Regions from separate parts of the Marinobacter sp. DUT-1 genome, predicted to be linked through region 1. Evidence: predicted binding sites of a transcription regulator. Region 1 holds the regulator's gene; each other region holds the start of a gene.

Region 1 (4,212 bases):
ATCTTGTTATCGATTTCTTCCAGCTCCGCCCCTTTGCGGCTGTATGCGAAGAAATAATCGTATTCATTGACAACGGGATGGTAGGAACCGTCAGTCTGCGGCGTGGCCGAGGCACTGCGGAACGAGATCTCCGTGCCACGGTAGCGAAGGATATGGTTCCAGATCACCTCGAGCCCGTTCTTCGGAATCGGGAACGGGCTGGTCATGATGGTGCCCCGGACCCCGTTGCCGTTATCCAACAGCTCGGCAGCGGTGGCGTTCTCGATGGACTTGTCGTAAACATGCTCCGGAAAGGCTGCGCTACGACGGCTCTGATACACCGGTATGAAAAAATCCGGACCGTATTGTTCGATCATCCGGATATGACCGTCGGACAACTTGTCCCGGTACAGATCCAGGTTGTCCCGGGTAATCACGAACAACGGCTTGTCGTCGGGGAACGGATTGGTTTCGATCTCCCCCTGGCGCCAGCTCGCCGGTGGCGTGTTCAGCCCTCCGGTCCACTCCGGAATGGTCCCTGCCGCATTGGCGCCGCGCTCGGCACCCACCGGGGTCAACTCATTTTCAAGCCTCTCGGCTTCCGCCGGACTTACCTTGGCCAGTGCCTGCCCGGATAATCCGAACAGTACCGCCGCTGCACCCGCGACAATGTGGCTTCGCATACCTGACATCTCCAGCAGTTCCATAAGACGGGCTGCTTTTTGCCAAATTCAAACGATCGTTTCAAGTGAATGTTTGTATTTTCTTGTGACGGCACGGGGAATCATGAGACAGGTGCAGAAATCGTTGCACAGAAATGGTACAATCACTCTCTTAACAATCTGCCAGATCTTCCCAATCCGAAATCGCAGGTACTCCATGGCCTCGCAATGGCATTCGCTGGTCTCACAAAAACTGTTTCTGGCCAAGACGCTACTTGGGCAGCTTGATCTGCCGGCATTGGCAGCCAACGGGCAGCCGGCACCGGAAGCGGAGCAAGCGCTCAGACGGGAAGCGGCGATCCAGGGTGCAACAGAGCTGGTACTCCGCAGCCGGAGATTGTTGCTGGTGATGATCGCCCGGCTTTACCAGGAACGAAATGCCGAGCCGGAGACCCTGGAGGAACTGGCGGCACTGATTGGCGCGGAGGCCAACGAAGTGTACCGGTTGCGTAATCTGTCATCAGAGCCTGGTAGCTGGTGGAATCACCTGGATCAGCTGGAACAGAGCCAGAGTCGTCCGCCGGCGACCCGGAAAACCATAACGGATGACAACGTCATCGCGGTTTCAGCGGAAACCGGGCCAGACAGGTCAGCTGCCGGATTGCTTAGAACCCTGGGCGCACTCAAACATTTTGCAGACGATCTGGAAGAACAGCACAGCGAGTGGTGAATAACCGCCCGACGCTGGATTCCGGATCTCAATAACAGACAGGTTTACTGAATGTCACCATCGTTTTTTGAAATTGTACAATTGAGCAACGGCGACTATGCGCTGCGTCGGATCGACGACGACGGTGCGCCACTGGTCAAAATCTCGTTCTCGCAGGAAGCCCGGGAAATGATGGAAGATCGTGACATGAATGTCGCCAAGGCCATGATCGCCGCGGGCATTGAAGCTGTGGGCGACATCACCCATGACATTGACTGGGAAGAGGAAGAGGTCGAGGCAGTCGACCCGCAGCCCTCCTACACCCTGCACTGATCTGGCGGCGGGCGCCCCGGCCCGCCCCAAGCCTCAACGCTGGCGAAGCACCACCCCGTGACTGTTACCCTCGGCCGATGCGTTCTGGAGCGATTCCAGTGCGGAGCGGCCGAGCTTACAGGTCCACATCACAACAGCGTGGCAGGTACCGGCCCTGAGTGCCCGCTCGGCCAACTGCTGGGCCGGCAGCTCAGGCGTCGAACGCAGTACCAGCAATTCCCCCGTGACAATGCCATGCATCTTCTGCCACTTGCTGACCAGCTCCTGTGGCGGATCAATCCAGGCCAACCAGCGCTTTTCCTGGTTGAGCTGGGTCAGCATCGGCAGTAGCAACTGGAAGTTCTCCACCTGCCCCTGGGGCAGGATAATCTCGGTCACGTTACCGGCAACTTCCGCTGGACGGGGCTCGAGACTGCGGCGGGTGCGAATGACCGCCCGTCGCCCGGGAACATCTGACGCCGGTTCGGAATGGGACAGGACGCCTTGCTGATAGGCCAGATTCTGATTGAAGCTCAGTTGTTCCATAAGTCACCCGCTTGTTCTTTTATCGATTGGCTGTGGCTGGCCCGGCTCAGTGGAGGTCGGAGCGGCGTATGACACCCACGCCCAGGCCTTCGATAAACAGTTCCTGCTCGGTCAGATCCACTTCGATGGGCTCGAATTCGTCGTTCTCGGCAATCAGGTACACCTTGGTTCCATCCTTCCGGAAACGCTTTACGGTCACTTCTTCCCCGACCCGTGCCACGACCACTTGGCCGTTGTGTACATCCTGGGTGCGGTGAACCGCCAGCAGATCGCCATCGAGGATGCCAATGTCCTTCATACTCATACCGCGCACGCGCAGCAGGTAGTCTGCCGACGGCGAGAAGAAATCGGGCTGCAGAGTACAGTGATCCTCGATATGCTCCTGGGCCAGGATCGGACTACCGGCTGCCACCTGACCGATCACCGGCAGGCCCGGATCCTCCTCCGCCTCCGGCAAGCGAATACCGCGGCTGGCACCGGGCACCATTTCGATCGCACCCTTACGGGCCAGCGCCCTCAGGTGCTCCTCTGCCGCGTTGGCAGAGCGAAAGCCCAGCTCCGCCGCGATTTCCGCCCGGGTGGGTGGGTAGCCGGTCTCGTCGACGTAGCGCCGGATAATATCCAGTACCTGTTGTTGCCTGGCAGTCAGCTTCATTCCGTTACTCCGGTCAGTCCAGGTGACAGGCCCGCCCCTGACGGACACGCCTGTTTTTTTATACAGTAAATTGACTATATACAGTGTTTTATCCAGTGTAAAGCCCGCCCACCGATTTTCTGTCGCCGGCGTAACCCGTTGACAGCCAGGGGATGTGTTATGGTGAGAAAAATCCTACATGCAGACTCGGGGAGCCCGATGTCACAAACCAGTACCTGCACGTTACCGGAGGTGCGGCTCAACAGCGAAGGCGAGGAGCGCCGCGTTGGCGTCGAGGTGGAGCTGTCCGGCCTGGGCTATGAAGTACTCGTGGATCATGCATCCCGCCTGCTGGATGCGCCTGCCACAACCATCTCGCGGTATGTCACGAGGATTGATACCCTACTGGGCCCTTTCACGATCGAGCTGGATTCGGATCCGATCAAGGGGCTGGACCTGGCAGATGAACGCCTGCCCAGCTCCATCCGCGAGCTGGGAGGCCAGGCCATGGATGTGATTGATGCTGCGGCCGAGCGTGTGGTTCCACTGGAAATCGTGACGCCGCCGATTCCCCTGTCCCGCCTGCAGGATGTCGAAACCCTGGTGGATGAGCTCCACCTGCTCGGCGCCCTGGGAAGCCGGGAGGCGATTTATTTTGCCTTCGGTCTGCAGCTCAACCCCGAACTGCCGGATCTCCAACCGGCAACGATCGTCCGCTATCTGCAGGCCTTCGCGGCCCTGTATGACTGGCTCAAGGCCAGGCACCAGCTCGACATCAGCCGGAAGTTCACCACCTACATTGAACCCTGGGCCTCCCGTTACACCGACGAGCTGATGGCGGATAGCTACGCCCCCGACCAGACACAGCTGATGCGGGACTACCTGGAGTTCAATCCGACCCGAAACCGGGCCCTGGACCTGCTCCCGCTGTTCTCACACCTGGACGCCGACCTGCTTGTCGAGTACGTGCGGGACCCGCGCATCAAGAGTCGCCCCACCCTGCATTACCGGCTACCGGATTGCGACATCGACAACCCGGAATGGCATTTCTCCAGCGTGTGGAACGACTGGGTCATTCTGGAACAGATTGCCAACCGGGCCGATGACCTGGCGGAACTGAGGGGGTTGTTCCGGGACAGCCGGAAGTTCAGTTTCCACAACCTGACCCACAGCTGGCAGGAAACCACAGACCAGTGGCTGCGTACCAAGGGTTATGTCTGACGCATTACAGGAAGCCCCGGAAATCCCGGGGGTCACCATCGGCATCAGTGGGCCGGCCCGACGCAGCCTGGCCCATCGTCTGATCAGCCTTGCGCTGCGGATGCATGGTGCCCGAACCCATTATATTCGCCCCGGTTCCCGGGTGGATG
Region 2 (4,212 bases), on a different contig from region 1:
GGTTCTGGTCCGCCGTCAGTGGTGGGTGGCCTGCCCCTTGGAAAACATCTCCCGGGCATGGGCAATGGTCTGCTCGGTCATGTCCACACCACCCAGCATTCTCGCCACTTCACTGATCCTTCCCTTGTCATCGAGTGCCTCGATTTTCGAGAAGGTCGCGTCTTTTTCCGTAAATTTGCTGACAAACAGGTGTTGATGGCACTGCGCCGCCACCTGCGGCAGATGGGTTACGCACAGCACCTGGCCGTTGGTGCCGAGGGTCCGCAGTAGCTTGCCGACCACCTCGGCGGTGCCGCCACCGATGCCGACGTCCACTTCGTCGAACACCAGCGTGGGTGTGGTAGACGTCTGGGCCACTACCACCTGGATCGCGAGGCTGATCCGGGACAGTTCCCCGCCGGAGGCGACCTTCGCCAGGGATCGTGCCGGCTGACCCGGGTTGGCGCTGACCAGGAACTCGATGTCTTCCATGCCGTGGGGAGCTGGCTGCTCATCGTTGTTGCGGTTCAGGTGAGTGACGAACTGTACTGACGGCATGCTCAGCTGCGCCAGCTCCTCGGCAATACGCTGGTCGAGCTCCACGGCAGCTCGCTGCCGGGCTTCGGTGAGCTGGCTGGCCAGTTCATCAAAGCTGGCACGTTGCTTCTCCAGTTCTGCTTCCAGTTGTTCAAGGCTGCCTGCGCCGCCGTCCAGTTCGGCCAGCTCGCTGCTCAGGCGCTCGTGCAGTTCCGGCAACTCTTCCGGGGTGATTCGGTGCTTGCGGGCCATCTGGTAGATGGCGCTCAGGCGCTCCTCCACTTCGGCAAGCCGGGCAGGGTCTGCTTCGTAATCCTCCACGAACCGGCGCAGGTTGTCGCCGGCTTCTGAAACCTGGATCTGGGCTTCGTTCAGCATCTGGATGGTGTCCGCCAGGGCGGGCACCTCGACTGGTAGCTGCTCCAGTTGCTGCAGGGCCTGGCGGATCAGGTCCGAGGCACTGGTCTCCTCCTCGGTACAGAGCAGGGCGGCCTGGTGGCTGCTGTGCAGTACTGAATCCGCTTGACTCAGCTGGGCCTGTTCCTGCTCCAGGGCTTCCTGTTCGTCGTCTTCGAGGGCCAGCCGGTCCAGCTCTTCCACCTGGTAGCGCAGCAGTTGCAGTCGGGCTTCCGCCTCATCGGCGTTCTGTTGCCGTTCGGTCAGGCGCTGGCGGGTCAGGTACCAGGCTTTCCAGGCAGCGCGGGTATCGGCGGCCAGGGTTTCGAGGCCGGCGAACTCGTCGAGCAGTTTGCGGTGGGTTTCCTTGCGCAACAGGGACTGATGCTGGTGCTGGCTGTGGATATCCATCAACAGACCGCCCAGTTCCTTCAGGTGTGCCAAAGGGCAGGGCTGGCCGTTGATGTAAGCCCGGGAGCGGCCGTCCTTGCTGATTACCCGCCGCAGGATGCAGTCGTTGTCATCGTCCAGTTCGTGCTGGTCCAGCCACTCCACCGCCTCGGGAATGTCGCTGACGTCGAAGGTGGCGGTAATATCCGCCCGCTTGGCGCCATGACGGACGGCCCCGGCATCGGCGCGGCCGCCCATGGCAAGCCCGAGGGCATCAAGGACGATGGATTTGCCCGCGCCGGTCTCCCCGGTCAGTGCCGTCATGCCCTTGTTGAACTGGAGTTCCACTCGTTCGGCAATGGCGTAATTGGAAACCGTAAGTTGTGTGAGCATGGATAACCTCCGCTCCCGATTCAGAATCCGTTGTTGAGTGCTCGGCGGTGCTTTCATGAAGTACTGGTTTTACATACAGTGACTGTGAATATATACAGGGTTTTTCCTGTTTGCAAACGGAGTGGCGGGATTTTCTTCACGAATACGGAGGGAAATGGTTGAAACCGGACAAGCGGGCCCCATATCCGTTCGCAAATACAGTTTTCCGGCTCGCTTCGGCCGGGAGCACATTTCAATCGGCCGTGTTGTCAGGCCGCTGTAGATCTAGCAGGAGAAGTCATGAGCACCGACGAGAACCGCAACGAACAGGCAGAGGAATTGAAGGAAGCGACCGAGGCGGCCGCCGAGGAAGCGCAGGCAGCCGGGGAGACAGCTCCGGAAGGCGAGGAGGTTTCCGAAGTGGATGCCCTCAACGCCCAGGTCCAGGAGCTCAAGGACCAGATGCTGCGCACCCAGGCGGAAATGCAGAACGTGCGTCGCCGCTCCGAGATCGATGTGGAGAAAGCCCACAAGTTCGCCCTCGAGAAGTTCGTGAAGGAACTGCTGCCGGTGGCTGACAGCCTGGAGAAGGCGGTGGAAAGCACCGAGGGCCAGGAGCAGTCCGGTGAACTGGTGGCTTCCATCCGCGAGGGTGTGGAAATGACTCTCGATCTGTTCATGAAGAGCCTGGCGAAGTTCAATGTCGAGCAGCTGAACCCGGTGGGTGAGCCGTTCGATCCGCAGCAGCATGAGGCCATGTCCATGGTGCCGGCGCCGGACGCCGAGCCCAACAGCGTGGTCAACGTGGTGCAGAAGGGCTATCTGTTGAACGGCCGTGTGGTGCGCCCGGCGATGGTTATCGTTGCCAAGGCCGAGTAACGAAAAATTCGCCGGCGGGCTTGAAAAGCCGATTAAAGCGCCAATATAGCGAGTAAATAGCGAGAAGCCGGGGGCGACATACTCCGGGAAAGCATTCAGAAGATTTGGAGTGATTCGATGAGCAAGATTATTGGTATCGACCTGGGAACCACAAACTCCTGTGTGGCCATCATGGATGGCGACAAGGTAAAGGTAATCGAGAACGCCGAGGGTGATCGCACCACCCCGTCCATCATTGCCTACACCGAAGATGGCGAAACCCTGGTTGGTCAGTCTGCCAAGCGTCAGGCGGTAACCAACCCGAACAACACCCTGTACGCCATCAAGCGTCTGATCGGTCGTCGCTTTGAAGACGACGTGGTTCAGAAAGACATCAAGATGGTGCCCTACAAGATCACCAAGGCCGACAATGGCGACGCCTGGGTTGAAGTGAAGGGCCAGAAGATGGCGCCGCCGCAGGTGTCCGCAGAAGTTCTGAAGAAGATGAAGAAAACTGCAGAAGACTACCTGGGCGAGAAGGTAACCGAAGCGGTTATCACCGTGCCGGCCTACTTCAACGATAGCCAGCGCCAGGCCACCAAGGACGCCGGCAAGATCGCCGGTCTGGAAGTGAAGCGGATCATCAACGAGCCGACCGCCGCTGCCCTGGCCTATGGCCTGGACAAGAAGAGCGGCGACCGCACTGTCGCAGTGTATGACCTGGGTGGTGGTACCTTTGACCTGTCCATCATTGAAATCGCCGACGTGGACGGTGAGCACCAGTTCGAAGTGCTGGCCACCAACGGTGACACCTTCCTGGGTGGTGAAGACTTCGACCTGAAAGTGATCGAATACCTGGCGGATCAGTTCAAGAAGGACAGCGGCATCGACCTGCGCGGGGATTCCCTGGCGATGCAGCGTCTGAAGGAAGCTGGCGAGAAGGCCAAGATCGAGCTGTCCAGCAGCCAGCAGACCGACGTGAACCTGCCGTACATCACTGCAGACGCGTCCGGTCCCAAGCATATGAATGTGAAGCTGACCCGCGCCAAGCTGGAATCCCTGGTCGAAGACCTGGTCCAGCGCAGCCTGGAGCCCTGTAAGGTGGCCCTGAAGGACGCTGGCATGAATGCCAGTGAGGTTGACGAGGTTATCCTGGTCGGTGGTCAGACCCGTATGCCGCTGGTACAGGAAAAGGTGAAGGAATTCTTCGGCAAAGAAGCACGCAAGGACGTTAACCCGGACGAAGCCGTGGCCATGGGTGCTGCTATCCAGGCGGCTGTGCTCTCCGGCGATGTGAAAGACGTTCTGCTGCTGGACGTAACCCCGCTGACCCTGGGTATCGAAACCATGGGTGGCGTGGCAACTCCGCTGATCGAGAAGAACACCACCATCCCGACCAAGAAGTCGCAGACCTTCTCCACAGCGGAAGACAACCAGACTGCCGTGACCATCCATGTAGTGCAGGGTGAGCGCAAGCAGGCGTCCGGGAACAAGTCTCTGGGCCGTTTCGACCTGGCGGACATCCCGCCGGCGCCACGCGGTGTGCCGCAGATCGAAGTAACCTTCGACATCGACGCCAACGGCATCCTGAACGTGTCCGCGAAGGACAAGGCCACCGGCAAAGAGCAGTCCATCGTGATCAAGGCCTCTTCGGGTCTGAACGATGACGAGATCGAGAAG
Region 3 (4,212 bases), on a different contig from region 1:
ATGTCAAAACCTGGTTGGTCCGTGAACTCGGGAGCGGCAAAACGCAGGGAGGTTGCCCGTTCGGCGAAGTTGCTCAAAACATCCAGCTCCGACAGGGCCTGGGCGGCATCCTGCAGCGGCGCCAGCTGCTCGGCGACGCTTTCGAGGACCTCATCGTACAGCGCCTTTTCCCGAGCCAGTGCCCGGCTCTTGGCGCTCAGGGCCTTGTCCTCGAATTCCTTCAGTTCCGGGGTGATGAAACGCTCGGCGTTTTTCAGGGTCTGCCGGCGGATGTAGTCCGCCGGTGCCTGGTCCGATTGCGCCCGGCTGATCTCGATGTAGTACCCATGAACCCGGTTGTAACCCACTTTCAGAGTGCTGATGCCGGTGCGTTCCTTTTCCCGGGTCTCCACATCCAGCAGGTACTGGCCAGCGTTTTCGCTGATGTTGCGCAGTTCGTCCAGTTCCTCGTCAAAGCCTTCCCGGATAACGCCGCCGTCCCGGATCACCACCGGTGGATTGTCGATGACGGCCCGTTCCAGCAGGTCGGCCAGCTCCGGATACTCACCGATGATGGTGGCCAGCTTGACCACGTGGTGGGAGTTCACCGGTTTCAGGGATTCCTGGAGTTCCGGCAGGGTCTGGAAAGCATCCCGGAGTCGTGCCAGGTCCCTGGGGCGTGCAGATCTCAGCGCCACCCGGGCCAGCACCCGTTCAATGTCGCCCACCTGCTTGAGCAGGTCATGGACCGGTTCGTAATGGAAGCCGTCGAGCAGGGCAGAGACCGCCTGCTGACGCTGGCGGACCACGTCCACGTCCCGGAGGGGGCGGTTCAGCCAGCGGCGCAGCTCGCGGCCCCCCATGGCGGTGGCGGAGCGGTCCATCACCCAGGCCAGGGTATGCTGGTGGCCGCCCATCAAGTTGGTGTCGATTTCCAGGTTGCGGCGGCTGGTGGCGTCGAGGATCACCGCCTCTTCCCGGCGCTCCCGGGTCAGTTTGCGGATGTGGGGCAGGGCGGTACGCTGGGTTTCTTTCGCGTATTGCAGCAGGCACCCGGCGGCGCAGATGGCCAGGTGCAGGTCTTCACAGCCGAAACCGGTGAGGTCGCGAACCTGCAGCTGCTGGGTAATCACCCGGTGTGCCGTGTCCCCTTCGAACAGCCAGGGACCCTGTCGTCGGATGCCGGTGAAACCTTCGAGGATCTCGCCGTAGGGAAAGTCCTCGCTGATCAGGATTTCCGCCGGGCGAAGGCGTTGCAGCTCGCCCTGGAGTGCTTCCAGCCCGTCCAGTTCCGAGACCGCAAAACGCCCGCTGGAAATATCCAGGGAGGCAAACCCGAACTGCTCCCGGTGGCTGTAGATGGCCACCAGCAGGTTGTCGCGCCGATCCTCGAGAAAGGCATCGTCGCTCAGTGTACCGGGCGTGACGATCCGGACCACCTGCCGCTCCACCGGTCCCTTGCTGGTCGCCGGATCGCCAATCTGTTCACAGATGGCGATGGATTGACCCGCCCGGACCAGACGGGCAATGTAACTCTCGGCAGAATGAAACGGCACACCGGCCATGGGAATCGGGTTGCCACCGGACTGGCCGCGGGCGGTCAGGGTGATGTCCAGGAATTCAGCGGCCTTCCGGGCGTCTTCATAGAACAGCTCGTAGAAATCCCCCATGCGGTAGAACACCAGCTCATTGGGATGCTCGCCCTTGATTTTCAGGTACTGCTGCATCATCGGGGTGTGCTTGGAGAGATCGGTCTGGGCTACTGACATGGATGGGTCCGGTTGCCTTGCTTTTGGATGAAGCCGTGAATTGTAAGAAAATAACGGCGGCGATGAAATGAAGGGTTTGTATCCCCACTTATGGAAGGAGCGGATCATAGTGGCAAGCGATCAGGAACTCGAACAGGCCGGCGATCGCCTGGGCGAACTGTTGAAGGAGCAGGGACGCACCATTGCTACGGCAGAGAGCTGTACCGGCGGCTGGGTGGCCAAGGTGCTCACCGATCGCCCGGGTTCCTCCGCCTATGTGATGGCTGGTCTGGTGACTTACAGCAACGGCGCCAAACAGGCCCTGCTCGGGGTGTCGGCGGAAACTCTGGAGCAGCATGGCGCTGTCAGTGAGCCGGTTGTCCGCCAGATGGTGGCCGGAGCCGTTCAGGCTGCCGGGGTGGATGTGGCCGTGGCGATCAGCGGTGTGGCAGGCCCGGGTGGTGGCAGTCCCGACAAGCCGGTGGGGACGGTCTGGTTTGCCTGGGGCAGCGGTCAGGACCAGACCGAGGCCGTGGTCAAACACTTCGACGGTGACCGGGATGAGGTGCGCCGACAGTCGGTTTTGTTTGCATTGCAGGCAGTTACCAGCTTCCTTGAGGGGGCGTGACAATTTTCTTGATCAGGTTCACGGGATGAGGGGTTGGTCTCCCCGTTCGCTTGTGTTTTAATACTGTTCAAATATACAGGGAATCTGCTGGATGAACACAGCGGTTTCCCTTCCGGATTCCGCTGCCAATACCTTGGAATGACTTGGCAGCCCAGTCGACAAGGGGTTTTGCACCGATGGAAGACAACCGCAAGAAAGCACTTAGCGCAGCACTGAGCCAGATTGAGCGCCAGTTCGGCAAGGGCGCCGTCATGAAGATGGGGGATCAACCCCGTGAAGCCATTCCTGCGGTGTCTACCGGCTCCCTGGGGCTGGACGTGGCTCTGGGTATTGGTGGTCTTCCTTACGGTCGAATCTGCGAGATCTACGGTCCGGAGAGTTCGGGTAAGACCACGCTCACCCTGCAGGTGATTGCTGAAGCCCAGAAGGCCGGCAAAACCTGTGCCTTTGTGGATGCCGAGCATGCCCTGGATCCGGTCTATGCCGAAAAACTGGGTGTCAACGTCGACGACCTGCTGGTGTCCCAGCCGGACACCGGGGAACAGGCCCTGGAAATCGCGGACATGCTGGTCCGCTCCAACGCCGTTGACGTCATCATCGTTGACTCCGTAGCGGCCCTGACGCCGAAAGCGGAAATCGAGGGGGAAATGGGCGACAGCCACGTTGGCCTGCAGGCGCGACTGATGTCCCAGGCGCTGCGGAAACTGACGGGTAACGTGAAGCACGCCAACTGCCTGATGATCTTCATCAACCAGATCCGCATGAAGATCGGCGTCATGTTCGGTTCCCCGGAAACCACGACCGGCGGTAATGCCCTGAAATTCTACTCCTCCGTGCGCCTGGACATCCGCCGCATCGGCTCCGTGAAAGAGGGCGATGAAGTGGTCGGTAACGAGACCCGCGTCAAGGTCGTGAAGAACAAGGTATCGCCGCCGTTCAAGCAAGCCGAGTTCCAGATCATGTACGGCAAGGGTATCTACCACATGGCCGAAGTGCTGGATATGGGCGTCAAGGAAGGCTTCGTGGACAAGTCCGGTGCCTGGTATTCCTACAACGGCGACAAGATCGGCCAGGGCAAGGCGAATGCCTGCAAGTTCCTGGAGGAGAATATGGATATTGCCAACGAGATCGAGGCCAAGGTCCGGGACAAGCTGATGCCCAAGCCGGAAAAGAAAGAAGCGGCCGCTGAAGCGCCGGCGGAAGCCAACGGGGAACTGCTCTAAGGTTCCGTTTGTCGGGGGAGGATGCCATGAAGCGACTGCTCATTGTTGCCCACACACCTTCCCCGAATACCCTCCGTTTACGGGACGCTGTCGAGAACGGCGCCCGCCACGAAGACATCGAGGCGGTCGAAGTGGTGGTCAAACCACCGCTGGAGGCCGGTCCCGATGACATCCTCGCCTGTGACGCCATCATCCTGGGTACCACTGAGAATCTGGGCTACATGAGTGGCGCGTTGAAAGACTTTTTTGACCGCAGTTACTATCCCTGTATCGAGAAAACCCAGGGCTTGCCCTTTGCCTATTACATCCGCGCCGGCCACGACGGCACCGGCACCCATCGCGCCATCGAGAGTATTACCACGGGCCTGCGCTGGAAACTCGTCCAGGATCCACTGATCTGTCGCGGGGAATACCGGGATGAATTCGAGGAGCAGTGCCGAGAGCTGGGCATGTACGTGGCGGCCAGCCTGGATGCGGGGCTGATCTAGGGCACCGTCCGGTTAGCCGGCGAGCCGGTTGTAGAAGCCTTCGATGCGGGACAGGGCGTTGTCCATGGCCCGTGAATAGCCTTTTTTGTTAAGGCAATAACTGAACTGGACGCTGACCCGGTATCCGGCCTGGAACGGCTGGCAAT

The links. Region 1 encodes LexA, which represses DNA repair genes until DNA is damaged. Its sites were predicted from a motif close to CTGTNTNNNNANACAG; they were not measured.
Region 2: a site for LexA is predicted at 1,759-1,774, ahead of recN (DNA repair protein RecN). Genes of this name have one in related genera too.
Region 3: a site for LexA is predicted at 2,419-2,434, ahead of recA (recombinase RecA). Genes of this name have one in related genera too.

What each region holds. Positions count from the first base shown of each region.
Region 1 covers NZ_JBNRLS010000002.1:869,082-873,293, forward strand. The annotation lists gene ACQUTG_RS09600 (DUF1329 domain-containing protein) at 1-662, opposite strand, end outside; gene ACQUTG_RS09605 (DUF6586 family protein) at 859-1,371, shown strand; gene ACQUTG_RS09610 (hypothetical protein) at 1,423-1,683, shown strand; gene ACQUTG_RS09615 (cell division inhibitor SulA) at 1,717-2,208, opposite strand; gene lexA (transcriptional repressor LexA) at 2,255-2,863, opposite strand; gene ACQUTG_RS09625 (amidoligase family protein) at 3,062-4,063, shown strand; gene ACQUTG_RS09630 (gamma-glutamyl-gamma-aminobutyrate hydrolase family protein) at 4,056-4,212, shown strand, end outside.
Region 2 covers NZ_JBNRLS010000001.1:736,931-741,142, reverse strand. The annotation lists gene recN (DNA repair protein RecN) at 16-1,695, opposite strand; gene grpE (nucleotide exchange factor GrpE) at 1,975-2,553, shown strand; gene dnaK (molecular chaperone DnaK) at 2,671-4,212, shown strand, end outside.
Region 3 covers NZ_JBNRLS010000004.1:159,362-163,573, reverse strand. The annotation lists gene mutS (DNA mismatch repair protein MutS) at 1-1,748, opposite strand, end outside; gene pncC (nicotinamide-nucleotide amidase) at 1,816-2,355, shown strand; gene recA (recombinase RecA) at 2,532-3,578, shown strand; gene ACQUTG_RS13920 (flavodoxin family protein) at 3,605-4,066, shown strand; gene ACQUTG_RS13915 (PilZ domain-containing protein) at 4,079-4,212, opposite strand, start outside.